Regions from separate parts of the Streptomyces sp. NPDC058796 genome, predicted to be linked through region 1. Evidence: riboswitches for the same ligand, from Rfam matches in the RefSeq annotation. Region 1 holds a riboswitch; the other holds the start of a gene.

Region 1 (7,708 bases):
GGTCCTCGGACCGCTCTGGGCGAGTGGGCTCCTCGTCGCGGTCGCGCTGCTGATCGCGCTCCCCCTACATGCCGTCATCACGGCCAGCCGGCACACCGAGGTTCAGCGGTGACACATGCGAACTCCCTCGCCACTCAGGTCTGTTCTCGGCTGCCCTGGAGGGCCTTGTCGGTCATGTCGGCAACCTGGTCGGCCGGCGGGGCCTCGGCGTTGACCTCGGTCCCGAAGTCCGAAAACTGAATCACGGTACTCATCTTCAGCTGCTGCGCCGAGGAGCTGCCCTCCGGCTTCGCCGAGCCGGAGGCCGGGGCCTTGAGGGTCATGTCGACCTGCTGACGGCGGAGCCGGCCTTCGTCGTCGACCCAGACCTGCATCGGCAGCGTCGGGCCGAGCTGCTGGCTCATCCGATCGCCGCCCGGCAGCTTGGAGACGTCCGCGGAGACCTTGTAGTGCGTGGTGCTGACACCGCCGACCTTCTCGGTGCCGACCTTGGTGACGTCCTTGTCCGTGATCGCCTTGGCGTAGGCGGCGGTCCGGGCCGGGTCACCGACCTGCTGGTTGCCCAGGCCCTGCTGCCCGGCGACCTTCTCCAGGTCGATCCTGATCCAGGGCTTGCCGCCCGGGGCCTTCTGGCCCGGCACCTTCTGGTAGAGAACCTGGTCGATCACGCGTTGCTGGACGGTCTTGTCCTGCGCGGTAATGGTCATGACGCTGTCGCCCTTGGCCAGGTCCAGGACGCCTTCGCCGTCGGACGTAATCCTCTTGCCCGCCGCGGCGAGATTCATCTTGATCGTCATCCGCGCGGAAGCGGCTTCGACTGTCTTCTCGTAGGCGGCCCGGACCTCCGTCGTGCCCTGCTCCTGGGCGTCGGCGCTTCTGCTCGCGCTCGGCGACGCGCCGCCGCCCTTGGCCTGCGAACCGCTGCCGTCACCACAACCCGCCAGGACGACGCTCCCCGTCACCGCGGCAACCACGATCGCGCCGGCCTTCCTCCCCCAGTAACGCATACGATTCCCCATCTCCTCAACGAGTGCCAGCAGCCGTCACATCACGTCGACCTGCTGGGCCGAATGCCCCGAATGATGACCAACATGCCTATTTACGGCCGACGTTGTGGACGAGTGCCGACTCCGGTCGAGTCATGAGGTTCGCGCAGGCGCCGGAAGGTGCGGACAGGGCGACCGAAACACCGTCCTGCGGTCTCGCTGCCGGCGCGGCCTCGCGCCGGGCGGAAGCGCGCGCATGGTCCCGTGGCCGCGGGGCAACCGACAGACACCTCTCACGTTCAGGAGCCCATCATGATGATCGTCGGGATCGTCGCAGTGTGCGTCGTCCTCGCCCTTCTGGCTTTCCTCGTGCCGCGCATGTCCCACCATCCGCAACGCGGCACTCAGCGCACACTCGGACTCGGGTCACGGGCCGGCGGGAAGGCCCCCGGCATCCTCGGACGAGCGCTCAGCAAGCCGTTTCGCAGCAGTTCCAAGGCTGTCGGCCGCAGCGGGTCGGCCGGTCGGCGAGCCCGAGGCCACATGCCGTTCTGACCGGTGCCGTGGTCTGTGGTCTGATGTGGTCGCTTTCGGGGACGCAGTTTCCCGGTCTTGGCTTTGTGTGACAGCCATGTGACCGTTCCCGGCGGCGCGGTGGCTCCGCTGCGGGAATGCCTGGGGCCACGCGCAGCCGTGCTGCACTCCGCCTGGTGGCCGTGACATTCCTGGCGGCGAGCGGCGGACGGACCGGATGCTCCACACCTACCTCGGCCCGTACCCGGCCGAGGTCACCGGCGGTCGGAGCTCTGTCGTCGGGGCGAGCAGCAGACGCCTGAGGCCCGCGGCGAAGCCCGCGTCAGGTCCACGCGGGCCACGCCATCGCGCTCACTCTGGCCGCCGGGCTCGTCTTGAGCGGCATGGGCGATCGATCCGTTCCGGCTGCGGTGATGGCCTGTTGGGCGTTCTTCGCCCGGGCTGCCCTACTCCGCCGTGCAGGGCAGCATCTCGACTCCCCCGCTATGAGCCTGCCGGTGCCGTCGCGGACCACGGCGAGCGCGGCCCGGCGTCGGAGCAGCAGTTCGATGGCTTCGGCCACCGTGGCGTCGAGCCGGCCGGCCGAGGCGTGGGCGGACTCCTGGGCCGCGAAGCAGCCGGCTCCCACGGCCGGCACGAACACGGCCAGCACACCCAGCCAGGGCGCCACAGCACTCACCTGTCACCACCCTGCGGTGCGTACTCGACAGACCATGTGCGCAATGGTCGAGGACTGCGCCCCCAACGACCGACCCCCCGGCCTGCGAACCAAGCGGCCCCTGGCGGCGCAGGGGCGAATTCAAGCCTTTCCCTGCGCGGCGGACCGCAGGGCGCTCCCCGCCCCCCGAGCCAACTCTATGCTTCTACTCGTTTGTAGAAACGAGCCCTGGGCCGGCCCGGGCCACACACCTCTGGAGAAGACACACATGGCCTCGATCGACCTGGACAAGGTCCTGGACAAGGCGTGGGCGGACAAGAGCCTGCAGGAGATACTCGCCGCCCCCGTGGCGGCGCTGAAGGGTGTCTCCGACCGCGACGGCGAGCTGCTCCGGGAGGCGTTCGGTGTCAAAACCGTCGCGGACCTGGCCGACTTGAAGTACGTCCGCTGGGCGCAGGCCCTCGCCGCGCTCGAAGCGGCCAAGTAGCCGGCCGGTCAGCGGCCGTGGTGCCGTCCGTCGCCGCGCGGGCGGACGGCACCTTTCTGATGAAACAGACGCACGCATAAGGAGTGGACGCCACGATGGTGTTCAAGCGACTTCTCGGCTCACTCGGCGTGGGCGCCCCCACGGTCGACACGGTCCTCGACCCGGACCCCGTGCTGCCCGGCGGCACACTCAGCGGGCAGGTGCAGCTCAAAGGCGGCCAGGCCGACTTCGACATCGAGCACATCACGCTCGACCTCGTGGCCCGGGTCGAGGCCGAGCACGAGGAAGGTGAGAGCGAAGGCGTCGTCGTCTTCGACCGGTTCACCGTCGGCGGCGGCTTCCGGCTGGCCGCCGAAGAGTCACGCAGCGTCCCCTTCAGCGTCACACTGCCCTGGGAGACACCCGTCACCGAGCTGTACGGGCAACCTCTGGGCATCGTCCTCGGCGTGCGCACCGAGCTCGCCGTCGCCGGTGCCAAGGACCGCGGCGACCTCGACCGGCTCACCGTCGCCCCGCTGCCGGCCCAGGAAGCGATCCTGGAAGCCCTCGGGCAGCTCGGCTTCGGCTTCAAGTCCGCCGACCTCGAATACGGACACATCGGCGGCACCGGGCAGCAGCTTCCCTTCTACCAGGAGATCGAGCTCACCCCCGCGCCCCAGTACGCCCGCCAGGTCAACGAGATCGAACTGACCTTCCTGGCCGGCCCCGCAGGACTGGAGGTGGTCCTGGAAGCCGACAAGCGCGGCGGCCTCTTCTCCTCCGGCCACGACGTGCTCACCCGCTTCACCGTCGGCCACCACGACAACCGCGACTGGACGGCCGAAGTCGACGGCTGGATCCGTCAGCTCGTCGAGCACCGGTCCGCCTACGGGCACGGTGCGCCTTTCGCCGACCACGGACACCACGGACACGGTGAGCATCATCACGACGACCACCACCGCTCCGGCCCGGGTATGGGAACGGCGATCGCTGCCGGCGCCGCCGGCCTCGCGGTCGGTGTCGTCGGCGGCATGGTCGCCGCCGAAGTCGTCGACGAGGTGGGGGACTTCTTCGAGGGCGACGACGAGAGCGAGGACTGAGCGGCAGTCCGCCCCAGTACGGGGACGCGCCGCCCGCTCCGCCGTCCGCTTCCCGACCACAGCACGAGTTTTCGACTGCCCCGAGCGGCATCGCGCAGGGGCTCCCCTTGACCCGTTTGGAGTGTTCATGGCCCTGTGGGACCGCTTCAAGGAGTCCGCATCCCAGATGCAGACCCAGCTCACGGCGAAGAAGAACGACCTCAAGAGCGGCGCCTTCCGCGACGCGAGCATGGCGATGTGCGCGCTGGTCGCCGCCGCCGACGGCACCGTCGACTCCTCGGAACGGCAGCGCGTCGCCCAGCTCATCGCCACCAACGACGTACTGCAGAACTTCCCCGCCGACGACCTGCACCGCCGCTTCGAGGACAACCTCAACAAGCTCGCCGCCGACTTCGCGCTCGGCAAGGTCAGCGTCCTCCAGGAGATCGCCAAGGCGAAGGAGAAGCCCGCCGAGGCGCGGGCCGTGGTGCAGATCGGCATCGTGATCGGCGGAGCCGACGGCGACTTCGACAAGGACGAGCAGGCCGTCGTTCGCGAGGCGTGCTACGTCCTCGACCTCCCACCCCACGAGTTCGATCTCTGACCTGGCGGCCATGTGCCGCGGCCGGGCCGTCGTACTCCGGGAGGGCCGAATGGTCGCCGCCGGCTCCCCCGGTCGACACGCTGACCGAGTCCCTGATCGCCGACGTCCACGCCGGGCGAGCCGCGATCGCCCGGCCCGGCCCCGGCGGCGGACCCCAATCTCCTTCCTGGGTACGGTGGCCGACAAGTGGCGGCGGCCGGGCCGGCACCGCAAGGCCGGCCCGGAAGCCGTCCCGTGCGGTTGCTTTGCTCCGTCGGCCCCACCATCCGGGGGGCGGTGAGGGATGCGGGTGAGGACGGGCGCCGTGCACGTTCCTGCCCCGTCCTCCGGTTCACCGTCCGTACGGTCAGGGGGCCGTACGCCGTCGCGGCGGCGTGATGGCGTACAGGTCGAGGATGTCCGGCAGGGGCGCGACGCCCGGTCCGCCCGCGCGTGCCCACGCGGCGATGTCCTCGGTCGCGTCCGGGTCGTTGACCAGCCCGAGCCAGACGGGACGGGCACCGGCGGCGCGGCCTTCGGCGGAAGGCAGCACGACGATGACGTTGGCCTGGTCGCAGACGTCGAGGCAGTCGGAGACGCGTACCGGTGCCGCGGCGCGCAGGCGCTCGGTCTGGGTCGCGTGGTCGACGCCGGTCACCTTTGCGCTGCCGCAGCAGCAGTCGCGGCACACGACGATGCGGCACGGTACCGGGGCGGCGGCCGTTGCTGGCCTCGTGTCGTCTGTCGTTCGTCCGGTCGGTGTTGCGGGCATGCGGTGCCGTCCCTCTCTCCGGGGAGATCCGCCCCGGTGGTCCGTCGAGGAGGCGACCGCGTGAGTCTCCTGGCTCTCGGGTCGATGCTCGTCCCGGCCTTCCCGCCCGTTTCCGGGCAGTGGCCTGTCGGGACTCGCTCGCCGATCACAGTGGCGGGACCGCGCCGGATTCACACCGGCTTCCTCGTCCGCCGTCGCCTTGTCACCGGACATCATCTCACCCCGGGACGCCTTCCCACCGCCCCGTTCGAGCCGTCAGTCCGTCTCCTGGGAGTGCGGGGTCGTCGCGGGCGGATGGGTCGGGCGGTCCCGTCCGCCGTCGCGGCCGGACACCACCACGACGAGGAGCCCTACGACGACGGCTCCGGCGGCGGCCCGTCCCGCCGCCCTCAGCCACCAGCCCGGCCGGGCACCGCTCCCGCGCCCGCCGGGGGAGCCCAGGCGTTCGGCCCGCCGGGCCGGCCTGAGCAGACGGAGCAACAGCAGCACGGCGACCGGGAGTTGCAGCAGCCACAGAACGGTGCGCGGCCACTCCCCGTACCAGACGTTGGTTCCGTACAGCAGTGTGTGCCACACGCTCAGCACGTACACGACGATCACGAAACGGTGCAGTCGCCTCCAGGTGTTCGCACCGATGCGGTGCCGGACATAGAACAGCAGGCCCAGCGGAATCGCCAGGTACAAGGCACCCTGACCGAGCGGGATGGCGATCCGGCCGGTGCCCGAGTCGTACCAGCCCGGCACGAAGCTGTCGGCGAAGCCCACCCACAGCCGCTCGGCCCAGTCCACCTTCGTCTCGTAGCGTACGAGTTCCGCGGCGAACATCAGCGCGTGCGCGAACATCAGCGCCATCGTCGTCAGGCTCGTGGTGCGGTGCCAACGCTCCAGCACCTGCCGGGAGACGGGCAGCCGGGTGGGCCGTGGTCCCGACAGCAGCAGGCCGAGCATGACCGTGCCCCAGGCCCACAACAGCCCCGACCAGCCGAACGCCTGACTGAGCAAGTACATCCAGTAGGTTCCGGCATCGTCCATGAACGGCATGACCGCGACCGTGTCCGAAGCACCCGACTCCATACGCGCCCACAGAAGGGCGAACACAAGCGCCGTGACCACCACCGCCGCGGTGGCGTCGGGCAGGGCGGACCGCAGGTCGCCGCGCAGCACGACGCGGTCGCCGAGAGGCCGTCGCCGTCCGCGCGGGGCTGCCGCCCCGGCCTCCTCCGGCCTCGCGTCTGACGTCATCAGGGCCTCCCGGTCACGGGCCGCCGCAACAGCGGTGCGCATGTGGCGTGAGGCAACCAGTCTGGTCGAGGAGGAAGCGATCTCCCGAGGCGGTATCCGGCCAGAGTCTTCCCGAGCAGTGCGCGGAACAGACCTGATCCTGCCTGGCCGCACGCTCGGGGCGACCGTCGACGTCCCACGGTCGCGGGGATACGGGCGCCTCTCGCTGACATACGCAGTCGGTTCGCGCCTCCCGTCCGCCCGGACGCCCGGACGCCCGGACGCCCGGACGCCCGGTGGCGCGACGCGAGGCACGCCTCCCTCTGGTTCCCGGCTGAACGACCCGACTACTGTGTACAGGATTCCCTGAATTCAGCATTTGATGTACTGTCATGGGGTGCTGACTGTTGCCTCCGACATCGAGGTGCTGGCCCGCTTCGGCCGCGCGCTCGCCGATCCGATCCGCTGCCGCGTCCTGCTGGCCCTGCGCCAGGCACCGGCCTATCCGGCCGAGCTCGCCGACACGCTCGGCGTCTCCCGCACCCGCCTGTCCAATCACCTGGCCTGCCTGCGCGACTGCGGTCTCGTGGTCACCGTGCCCGATGGGCGCCGCACCCGCTACGAGCTCGCCGACGAGCGCCTCGGCCACGCCTTGGACGACCTGCGCGCTGCCGTGGTGGCCGTCGAGACCGACCGTGCTTGCGTCGACGCCGACGAGAAGGGCTGTTGCTGACCATGACCGCCGGGATATCGGCACCCCTCGGGCCGTCCCAGGCCCGCCGCGAAGCCCTCGCCAAGCGCGTACGCCTGCTGGTCGCCGCCACCATCGCCTACAACATGATCGAGGCAATCGTCGCCATCACCGCCGGCGCGGTCGCCTCCTCCACCGCCCTGATCGGCTTCGGCCTCGACTCGATCATCGAAGTCTCCTCCGCCGCCGCGGTCGCCTGGCAGTTCTCCGCCCGTGACCACGCCGTCCGCGAGGCACGCGAGCAGGCCGCCCTGCGAATCATCGCGGTGTCCTTCTTCGCGCTCGCCGTCTACGTCACCTTCGACGCCGCCCGGGCTCTCGTCGGCACCGGCGAGGCCGACCGTTCCGTCCCCGGCATCGTCATCGCAGCCCTGTCCCTGGCGATCATGCCGTTCCTGTCCGCCGCCCAGCGCAAGGCCGGCCGTGAACTCGGCTCCGCGTCCGCGGTCGCCGACTCGAAACAGACCCTGCTGTGCACCTATCTCTCCGCCGTGCTCCTGGTCGGCCTGGTCCTCAACGCCACCCTCGGCTGGTCCTGGGCCGATCCGATCGCCGCCCTCGTCATCGCCGGTATCGCCGTCAAGGAAGGCCGCGACACCTGGCGGGGCCGGGGCTGCTGCGCACCCACCGCGCGTCCTCCGCATCCCGTCGAACCGGC
Region 2 (7,708 bases), on a different contig from region 1:
GCTGCGGGCTGGCCGGCAACTTCGGTTTCGAGCGGGGCCACCTGGACGTCAGCGAGGCGTGCGCGGAGCGGGTGCTGCTGCCCCGGCTGCGGGAGGAGGACGAGGCGACGGTGGTCCTCGCCGACGGGTTCAGCTGCCGCACGCAGATCCACGAGTTCGACAGCGGCGGCCACGAGGGCGTGCACCTGGCGGAGCTGCTGGCCTCGGCGCTGCCCCGGCCCGCCGGGGACACCGACGTGCCGGGCAGCGCTTACGGCACCGCGCCGGGCGCCCGGCCGACGGCGCCGGGGCGGCGGGCGAAGGCGCTGGCCCTCGCGGGTACGGGGCTGGCGGCCGTCGGCTCGGCGGCGGCCCTGAGCCGGGCCCTGCGGCATCGCTGAAGGCCCGTCCCCGGCCTGCCGACGGCGGTGACCTCCGGGAGCCGGGTACGGCTCCGGAGGGCACCGGCGGGGGACGGTTCTTCTTGACGGTTCTTCAGGCGGCCTGGTCCTGGCGGCTGGCCAGGGCCCAGATGACGAAGACGTCGATCGCCATCATGATCACGGACCAGACGGGCGAGTACGGCAGGAACAGGAACTGGGCGATCAGGCTGAGCGAGGCCAGGAAGATACCGGCGAAGCGTGCCCAGGCCATGTCCTTGAGCAGGCCGACTCCGGTGACGAGGACCAGGGCGCCCAGGATGACGTGGATGACGCCCCAGCCCGTCAGGCTGAGCTCGTAGACGTAACTGCCGACGCGGGCGTACACGTCGTCCTCGGCGATGGCCGCGATGCCCTGCAGGACGGCGAGGGCGCCGTTCAGCAGCAGCAGTACGCCCGCGAAGACGACGCCGCCGGTCACCCAGCCGCTGGAACGGTCCGCCGACCGCGGGGTGCCGGTGCCGTGCGTCGGCCTGCCGGGAGAAGGTGCGGCGTGCTGGCTCATGAGCGGAGTCCTTTCTGCGTGTCCCCCGTACGGACCTGCGCCCGTCGGCACCGCGAGGCGCCGACAGGTCATTCGAGCCTGCGGCCACCCGCACCGCCCGGCCACGCGGGTCCGCCGGACGGGTGAATCCGGCAGACGCCGCGCCCTGCCGCCCGGTCCCCGGGACGGACGCCGTGCGCGTGCGGGCCCGGGACGCCTCACGTTTACTGAGCCGCACATGCGAACGCTCGTGAGGGACCGGGTGCCGCGGGTGCGGTGGACGGAGGAGGGCCCGTGACGACGCAGCCCGCGCCGGCCAACGCGGTGCCGGGCCGGGCCGAGCAGTCCCTGCGGCGCACCCTGCTCAGCCCCGGCTATCTGCGGCTGTTGCTGCTGTGCGTGCTGCTGGGGGTGCCCATCGCGCTGGCCTGCTTCTTCTTCGTCGGGCTGCAGCACGAACTCCAGCACTGGGTGTGGACGGCGCTGCCCGAGGCGGTGGGGTACGACGCCCCGCCCTGGTGGTGGCCGCTGCCCGCGCTGGTGCTGGCGGGGCTGATCCTGGCGCCGATCGTGACCCGGATGCCGGGCGGCGGCGGTCATCTGCCGGTGAACGGGCTGGGCGGCGCGCCCGTCGGCCCCCGCGCGCTGCCCGGTGCGGTTCTGGCCGCGCTGGCCACGCTGCCCCTGGGGGTGGTACTGGGACCGGAGGCGCCGCTGATGGCCGTGGGCAGCGGGCTCGCCCTCCTGGCGGTGCGGCGGGCGGGCGCGGCCGGGGACCCGAAAGCGAGCGCGGTCCTCGCCACGGCCGGCTCCACCGCAGCGATCTCCACCATTCTCGGCGGCCCGGTGGCCGCGGCCGTGCTGCTCATCGAGGGCGCCGGGCTCGGCGGCGCCCAGCTGGTCACCCTGCTGCTGCCCTGCCTGCTGGCCAGCGCGACGGGCGCCCTGGTCTTCACCGGCTTCGGCCAGTGGACCGGCCTGAAGACCGGCGCCCTCACGCTGCACGACCTGCCGCCGGGCGCCAATCCGGACGCCGGGGACTTCCTCTGGGGCGTCCCCACGGCGGCGCTGATCGCGGTGCTGATCACACTGGCCCGCGCGCTGGGGCGGCGCACGGTCTCCTGGACGCGGGAGCACACGGCCGTCCGGACCGTCGCCTGCGCCACGGCGGTCGGCGTCTGCGTCGCCGCGTACGCCCTGATCACCGGCCGCTCCCCGGCGCAGGCGGCACTGTCCGGGCAGGCCACGCTCGCCGAGCTCGCCGCGCACCCGCACGCCTGGTCGGTGGGCGCGCTGGTGGCGCTGGTCGCGTGCAAGGGGCTGGCCTGGGGCATCGCGCTGGGCAGTCTGCGCGGCGGCCCGATCTTCCCGGCGGTGCTGCTGGGCACGGCGACGGCCCTGGCCTGCTCCGGCCTGCCCGGCTTCGGCACGACGCCGGCCCTCGCCCTCGGCATCTCCGCCGCGGCGGCCGCGGTGACGGGGCTGCCGCTGGCCAGCGCCGTGCTGGCGGTGCTGCTGATGGGCGGCGACGCGCACGACCAGATGCCGCTGATCGTCACCGGGTCGGTGGTCGCCTTCATCGTCGCCCAGGTGGCACACCGGACCGAGCCGGGCGCGGACGGGGGGCCGGCGGCCGGGGCGGTGCGGTGAGGGGGCGGTGGGCCAAGTGGCGCGCGGTGCGGCCCTGGGTGGTGCGGGCCGGGGCCGCGACGGTCGTGGTCACGGCCTATTTCCTCCTCCCCCTCGACCACCTGGGCCCGCAGCGCCCCCTGGTGAGCTGGCTGCTGTTCGCCCTGGTCCTGGCCGTCGTGGCCGTGCTGCTGCTCCGGCAGATCCGGCACGTGCTGGTCGACCGGCCGGACTCCCGTCCCGGGATGGTCCTCTCCCTGCTGATCGTCCTGTCCGTGCACGTCTTCTCCGCCACCTACTACGCCCTCGCCAAGCAGCCCGGTGAGTTCACCGGCCTCCACACCCGCGTCGACGCCCTGTACTTCACCGTCGTCACCCTGGCGACCGTCGGGTACGGCGACATCGCTCCGCGGGGCCAGTCGGCGCGGATCGTGACGGTCCTGCAGATCGCGTACAGCTTCGTGTTCCTGACCGCCGCCGCGACCGCGCTGACGCAGCGGATGCGCGACATGGTGGTGCGGCGCACGGGCCGGGGCCGGTCCGGCTCGCAGGACGGCTGAGGGGTGCGCGCCCGCCGGGCGGGAGGCCCGCTTGTCACCGCCTCGTGGGAGCACTACCGTCGTCACGCCTTGGTGAACGGGAAATCCGGTGTGATGCCGGTGCGGCCCTCGCCACTGTGAATCGGGAAGTCCGGCTCCGGCCCTCGCGGGCAGCCACTGGATCGCTTGCGATCCGGGAAGGCGGAGCACGGGCGGTGGTACCCGTAAGCCAGGAGACCGGCCAAGGCGCGTCGTCCATCCACGAGGTGCTGGAGAGGGTCTGCCGAGTCATGCACATAGCCGAGGGCTTTCTGCCTCCGGCGCACGCGATCGCCTGGGGTGTCGCGTCCGCGCCGTTCGTCGTCCACGGAGTACGGTCACTCACCCGTGAGGTCAGGGAACACCCGGAGAGCACCTTGCTCCTCGGCGCTTCCGGGGCCTTCACGTTCGTCCTGTCGGCCCTGAAACTGCCATCCGTCACCGGGAGTTGCTCCCACCCGACCGGCACCGGTCTGGGCGCGATCCTCTTCCGGCCGCCGGTCATGGCGGTACTGGGCACCATCACCCTGCTCTTCCAGGCGCTGCTGCTCGCGCACGGCGGGCTGACCACGCTCGGCGCCAACGTCTTCTCGATGGCGATCGTCGGCCCCTGGGCCGGGTACGGCGTCTACCGGCTGCTGCGCCGCTGCGACGTGCCGCTGATGGTCACCGTGTTCTGCGGGGCGTTCGTCGCCGACCTGTCCACGTACTGCGTCACCAGCGTGCAGCTGGCGCTGGCCTTCCCCGATCCGGGCAGCGGGTTCCTGGGCTCGCTCGGCAAGTTCGGGTCCGTCTTCGCCGTCACCCAGATCCCGCTGGCGGTGAGCGAGGGCCTGCTCACCGTGATCGTCATGCGGCTGCTGGTGCAGTCCAGCAAGGGGGAACTGACCCGGCTGGGCGTCCTGCTGACGAAGCCGGGGACCGCGGGGTCCGAGGAGACCGAGGGACAGGCGGTGGCCCGATGAGCCGGAACGCCAAGATCAACGCCCTGCTGCTGCTCGCCGTGGCGGCGCTCGCGGTACTGCCGCTGGCGCTGGGACTCGGCGACCACAAGGAGGAGCCGTTCGCCGGGGCCGACGCGGAGGCGGAGACGGCGATCACCGAGATCGAGCCGGAGTACGAGCCGTGGTTCTCGCCGCTGTACGAACCGCCCTCGGGAGAGGTCGAGTCGGCGCTGTTCGCCCTGCAGGCCGCGATCGGCGCGGGCGTGCTGGCGTACTACTTCGGGCTGCGCCGGGGGCGGCGGCAGGGCGCGGAGCGGGCGACGGCGGCTGCTGCTGTACGGGACGCTCCCGAAGGGGACTGAGTGCTGCCGATCGACGCGGCGGCGCACAGCAGTCGCTGGCGTCGCCGTCATCCCGTGGACAAGGCCGTGCTCGGGCTCGGGCTGACCGTGCTGGCGGTCTCGCTGCCGCCCTGGCCGGGTGCGGCGCTGGTGCTGGTCACGGCGCTCGCCGTGCTGCTGGGGCCGGCGGGGGTGCCCGGGCGCAGGCTGTGGCGGGCGTACCGGGTGCCGCTGGGCTTCTGCGTGACGGGGGCGCTGCCGCTGCTCGTTCAGGTCGGCGGTCCGGACAGGTTCCTGACGGCGGCGGACGGCGGACCGGTGCGCGCCGGTGAGCTGCTGCTGCGCACCTCGGCGGCCTCCCTCGGGGTGCTGCTGTTCGCGTTCACCACGCCGATGTCCGACCTGCTGCCCCGGCTGGTGCGGGCCGGGGTGCCGGCGCCGGTGGTGGATGTGGCGCTGGTGACGTACCGCATGAGTTTCCTGCTGCTGGACTCCGTGCGCCGGGTGCGGCAGGCGCAGGCGGCGCGGCTGGGGCACACCACCCGGGCCGCGGCCTGGCGTTCGCTCGGCGGGCTCGGCGCCACGGCGTTCGTGCGGACCTTCGACCGGGCGGCGCGGCTGCAGAGCGGGCTCGCCGGGCGCGGCTACGACGGCACCCTGCGGGTCCTGGTGCCCGAGGCCCGCGTCTCGGTGCCGTTCACCGCGGCGAGCGTGGCGCTGCTGGCGGCGCTGGCCGCCCTCACCCTCGTACTGGAAGGTCCCCTGTCGTGAACGAGCCGGAGGCGGCCCTGGTGGCCCTGCGGGGCGTGTCCTTCGCCTACGAGGAGGGGCCGGACGTGCTGACCGGCCTGGACTTCGCGGTGCGCGAGGGGCGCGCGCTCGCGCTGCTGGGCCGCAACGGCAGCGGCAAGACCACGCTGATGCGGCTGCTCAGCGGCGGACTGAGGCCGCGCGCCGGGCGGTTGACGCTCGACGGGGAGCCGGTGGCGTACGACCGCCGGGGGCTCACCCGGCTGCGGACCACGGTGCAGCTGGTGGTGCAGGACCCGGACGACCAGCTCTTCGCGGCGTCCGTCGCGCAGGACGTGTCCTTCGGACCGCTGAACCTCGGACTGTCCGACGCCGAGGTCCGGTCCCGGGTCGGGGAGGCGCTCGCCGCCCTGGACATCGCCCGGCTGGCCGACCGGCCCACCCATCTGCTGTCGTACGGGCAGCGCAAGCGGGCCGCGATCGCCGGAGCCGTGGCGATGCGGCCCCGGGTGCTGATCCTGGACGAGCCGACCGCCGGGCTCGATCCGGACGGGCAGGAGCGGCTGCTCGCCACCCTGGACCGGCTCCGCGCGGGCGGCACGACGGTGGTGATGGCCACCCACGACGTCGACCTCGCCCTGCGCTGGTCGGACGACGCCGCGCTGCTCACGCCCGCCGGTGTGCGCACCGGCCCGACGGCCGCGACGCTGGCCCGCACGGAACTGCTGCGGCAGGCCGGGCTGCGCCTGCCGTGGGGCGTCGCGGCGGCTCGCGTGCTGCGCGCGCGGGGGCTGCTGGCGGACTCGGCGACGGGTCCCCGTACCGCGGAGGAGCTGGCGGCGCTGACCGAGTGACGCGAGCTGCCCGGGGTCAGTGTGACGCGTCGCTGAGCGCCGGCTCCGGCGTCTCGGCCGGCTTCTCCCCGGGGCGCTGCCGGACGCGGCGGCCGGGCAGTACCGCGAGGACGATCAGGGTGCCGGCGGCCATGATGACGCCGCCGACGAGGCTGGTCGCCGACACTCCGTGGGCGAAGGCCTGGTTCACCGCGTCGGCCATGGCCCGGGCCTGCTCGGGTCCGGCCTGCGGACTGGTCGCGAGCCGCTCGGCGACGGCCAGCCCGCCGCCCACGGAGTCCTGGGCGGTGTCCAGGGCGGCGGCCGGGAGGCGGTCGCCCACCAGGCCGGCGAGTTCGTCGCGGTAGGCGGTGCCGAGCAGGGAGCCCAGTACGGCGATGCCCAGCGAGCCGCCCAGCTCCAGCGCGGTGTCGTTGGCGCCGCCGCCGACGCCCAGCTCGCTCTCCGGGAAGGAGCCCATGATGGTGTCGGTGGCCGGGGAGACGCTCAGTCCGATCGCGAGGCCGAGCAGCAGCATCGGGGCGAGGAAGTCGCCGTAGCCGGAGTCCTTCTCGATGAGGACCAGCAGGAAGACACCGACGGTGCCGATCACCATGCCGGAGCCCACCATCGCCTTGACGCCCAGCCTCGGGGTCAGCTTGCCGGTCAGCGCGGCGCCGGCGAAGACGGCGCCGGCCAGCGGCAGCAGCCGTACGCCGGTCTCCAGCGCGCCGTAGCCGAGGACGAACTGCAGGAACTGCGTGGCGTAGTAGATGGCGCCGTAGGTGCCGAAGAAGAAGAACAGCACGGCGAGCATGGAGCCGCTGAAGGGGCGCAGCAGGAACCTGCGCACGTCCAGCATCGGCTGCGGGTGGCGCAGCTCCCAGAGCACGAAGGCCACCAGACCGACGCCTGCGGCGACGGCCGCGGCGACCGGACCGGCACCCCAGCCGAAGTGCGGGCCCTCGATGGTCGCGTAGACGAGGCTGCCGACGGAGACGATGGACAGCAGCCCGCCGACGTAGTCGATCCGGCCCATGCCGGCCGCCCTGGACGGTGGGACGAGGGCGAGCGCGCCGATGACGGCGGCGACGGCGATGGGGACGTTGACCAGGAAGGTGGAGCCCCAGGCGTGGTCCTCCAGGAGCCGGCCCGCGACCAGCGGGCCGACCGCGATGGCGAGCCCCGAGGTGGCGGTCCAGGCCGTGATGGCGCGGGCCCGCTCCCCCTTGGGGAAGACCGCGACCAGCAGGGACAGCGTGGCCGGCATGACGACGGCGGCACCGACACCCATGATCGCCCGCGCCGCGATGACCAGCCCGGTCTCGTCCACCAGGCTGCCCATCACCGAGCCGCCCGCGAAGACCAGCAGACCGGTGATGAGCGCGCCGCGGCGGCTGTACTTGTCGCCGATCGCGCCGAGGACCAGCATCAGCGCGGCGTAGGGGACGGTGTAGCCGTCGATGACCCACTGCAGGTCGCTGCTGCTCAGGCCGAGGTCGGTCGTCATGTCCGGGGCCGCCACGATCAGCGACGTGTTGGCCATGACGACGATCAGCAGGCTCAGGCAGAGCACCAGGAGGGCCCACCAGCGCCGTTGGTAGGGACCGGTCATCTTCTCGACGGGGGTGGTGAGCAGGAGGGACATGGTTGGGGCTCCCGGATGGCGTGGGCGGCGCGGACCGGCGGAGCCGGTTAATTGCCCATCGGTGTGCAGATTAGGGCCAGCG

Evidence for each region. Region 1 has a riboswitch for cobalamin ahead of ACFW47_RS25950 ((2Fe-2S) ferredoxin domain-containing protein). Riboswitches for the same ligand answer to the same signal wherever they lie in the genome.
Region 2: another riboswitch for cobalamin. It lies ahead of ACFW47_RS17500 (energy-coupling factor ABC transporter permease); the one in region 1 lies ahead of ACFW47_RS25950 ((2Fe-2S) ferredoxin domain-containing protein).

Annotation. Positions count from the first base shown of each region.
Region 1 is NZ_JBHYOP010000010.1:351,924-359,631, reverse strand. It holds gene ACFW47_RS25985 (Cmx/CmrA family chloramphenicol efflux MFS transporter) at 1-112, shown strand, start outside; gene ACFW47_RS25980 (hypothetical protein) at 135-1,007, opposite strand; gene ACFW47_RS25975 (DUF6411 family protein) at 1,299-1,541, shown strand; gene ACFW47_RS25970 (hypothetical protein) at 1,843-2,199, opposite strand; gene ACFW47_RS25965 (hypothetical protein) at 2,447-2,665, shown strand; gene ACFW47_RS25960 (sporulation protein) at 2,761-3,744, shown strand; gene ACFW47_RS25955 (tellurite resistance TerB family protein) at 3,872-4,327, shown strand; gene ACFW47_RS25950 ((2Fe-2S) ferredoxin domain-containing protein) at 4,674-5,078, opposite strand; cobalamin riboswitch at 5,139-5,289, opposite strand; gene ACFW47_RS25945 (ferric reductase-like transmembrane domain-containing protein) at 5,334-6,320, opposite strand; gene ACFW47_RS25940 (ArsR/SmtB family transcription factor) at 6,697-7,032, shown strand; gene ACFW47_RS25935 (cation transporter) at 7,035-7,708, shown strand, end outside.
Region 2 is NZ_JBHYOP010000006.1:252,610-260,317, forward strand. It holds gene ACFW47_RS17480 (FAD-binding and (Fe-S)-binding domain-containing protein) at 1-380, shown strand, start outside; gene ACFW47_RS17485 (hypothetical protein) at 475-924, opposite strand; gene ACFW47_RS17490 (chloride channel protein) at 1,198-2,553, shown strand; gene ACFW47_RS17495 (potassium channel family protein) at 2,550-3,092, shown strand; cobalamin riboswitch at 3,146-3,332, shown strand; gene ACFW47_RS17500 (energy-coupling factor ABC transporter permease) at 3,362-4,075, shown strand; gene ACFW47_RS17505 (energy-coupling factor ABC transporter substrate-binding protein) at 4,072-4,416, shown strand; gene cbiQ (cobalt ECF transporter T component CbiQ) at 4,417-5,166, shown strand; gene ACFW47_RS17515 (ATP-binding cassette domain-containing protein) at 5,163-5,999, shown strand; gene ACFW47_RS17520 (MFS transporter) at 6,016-7,626, opposite strand.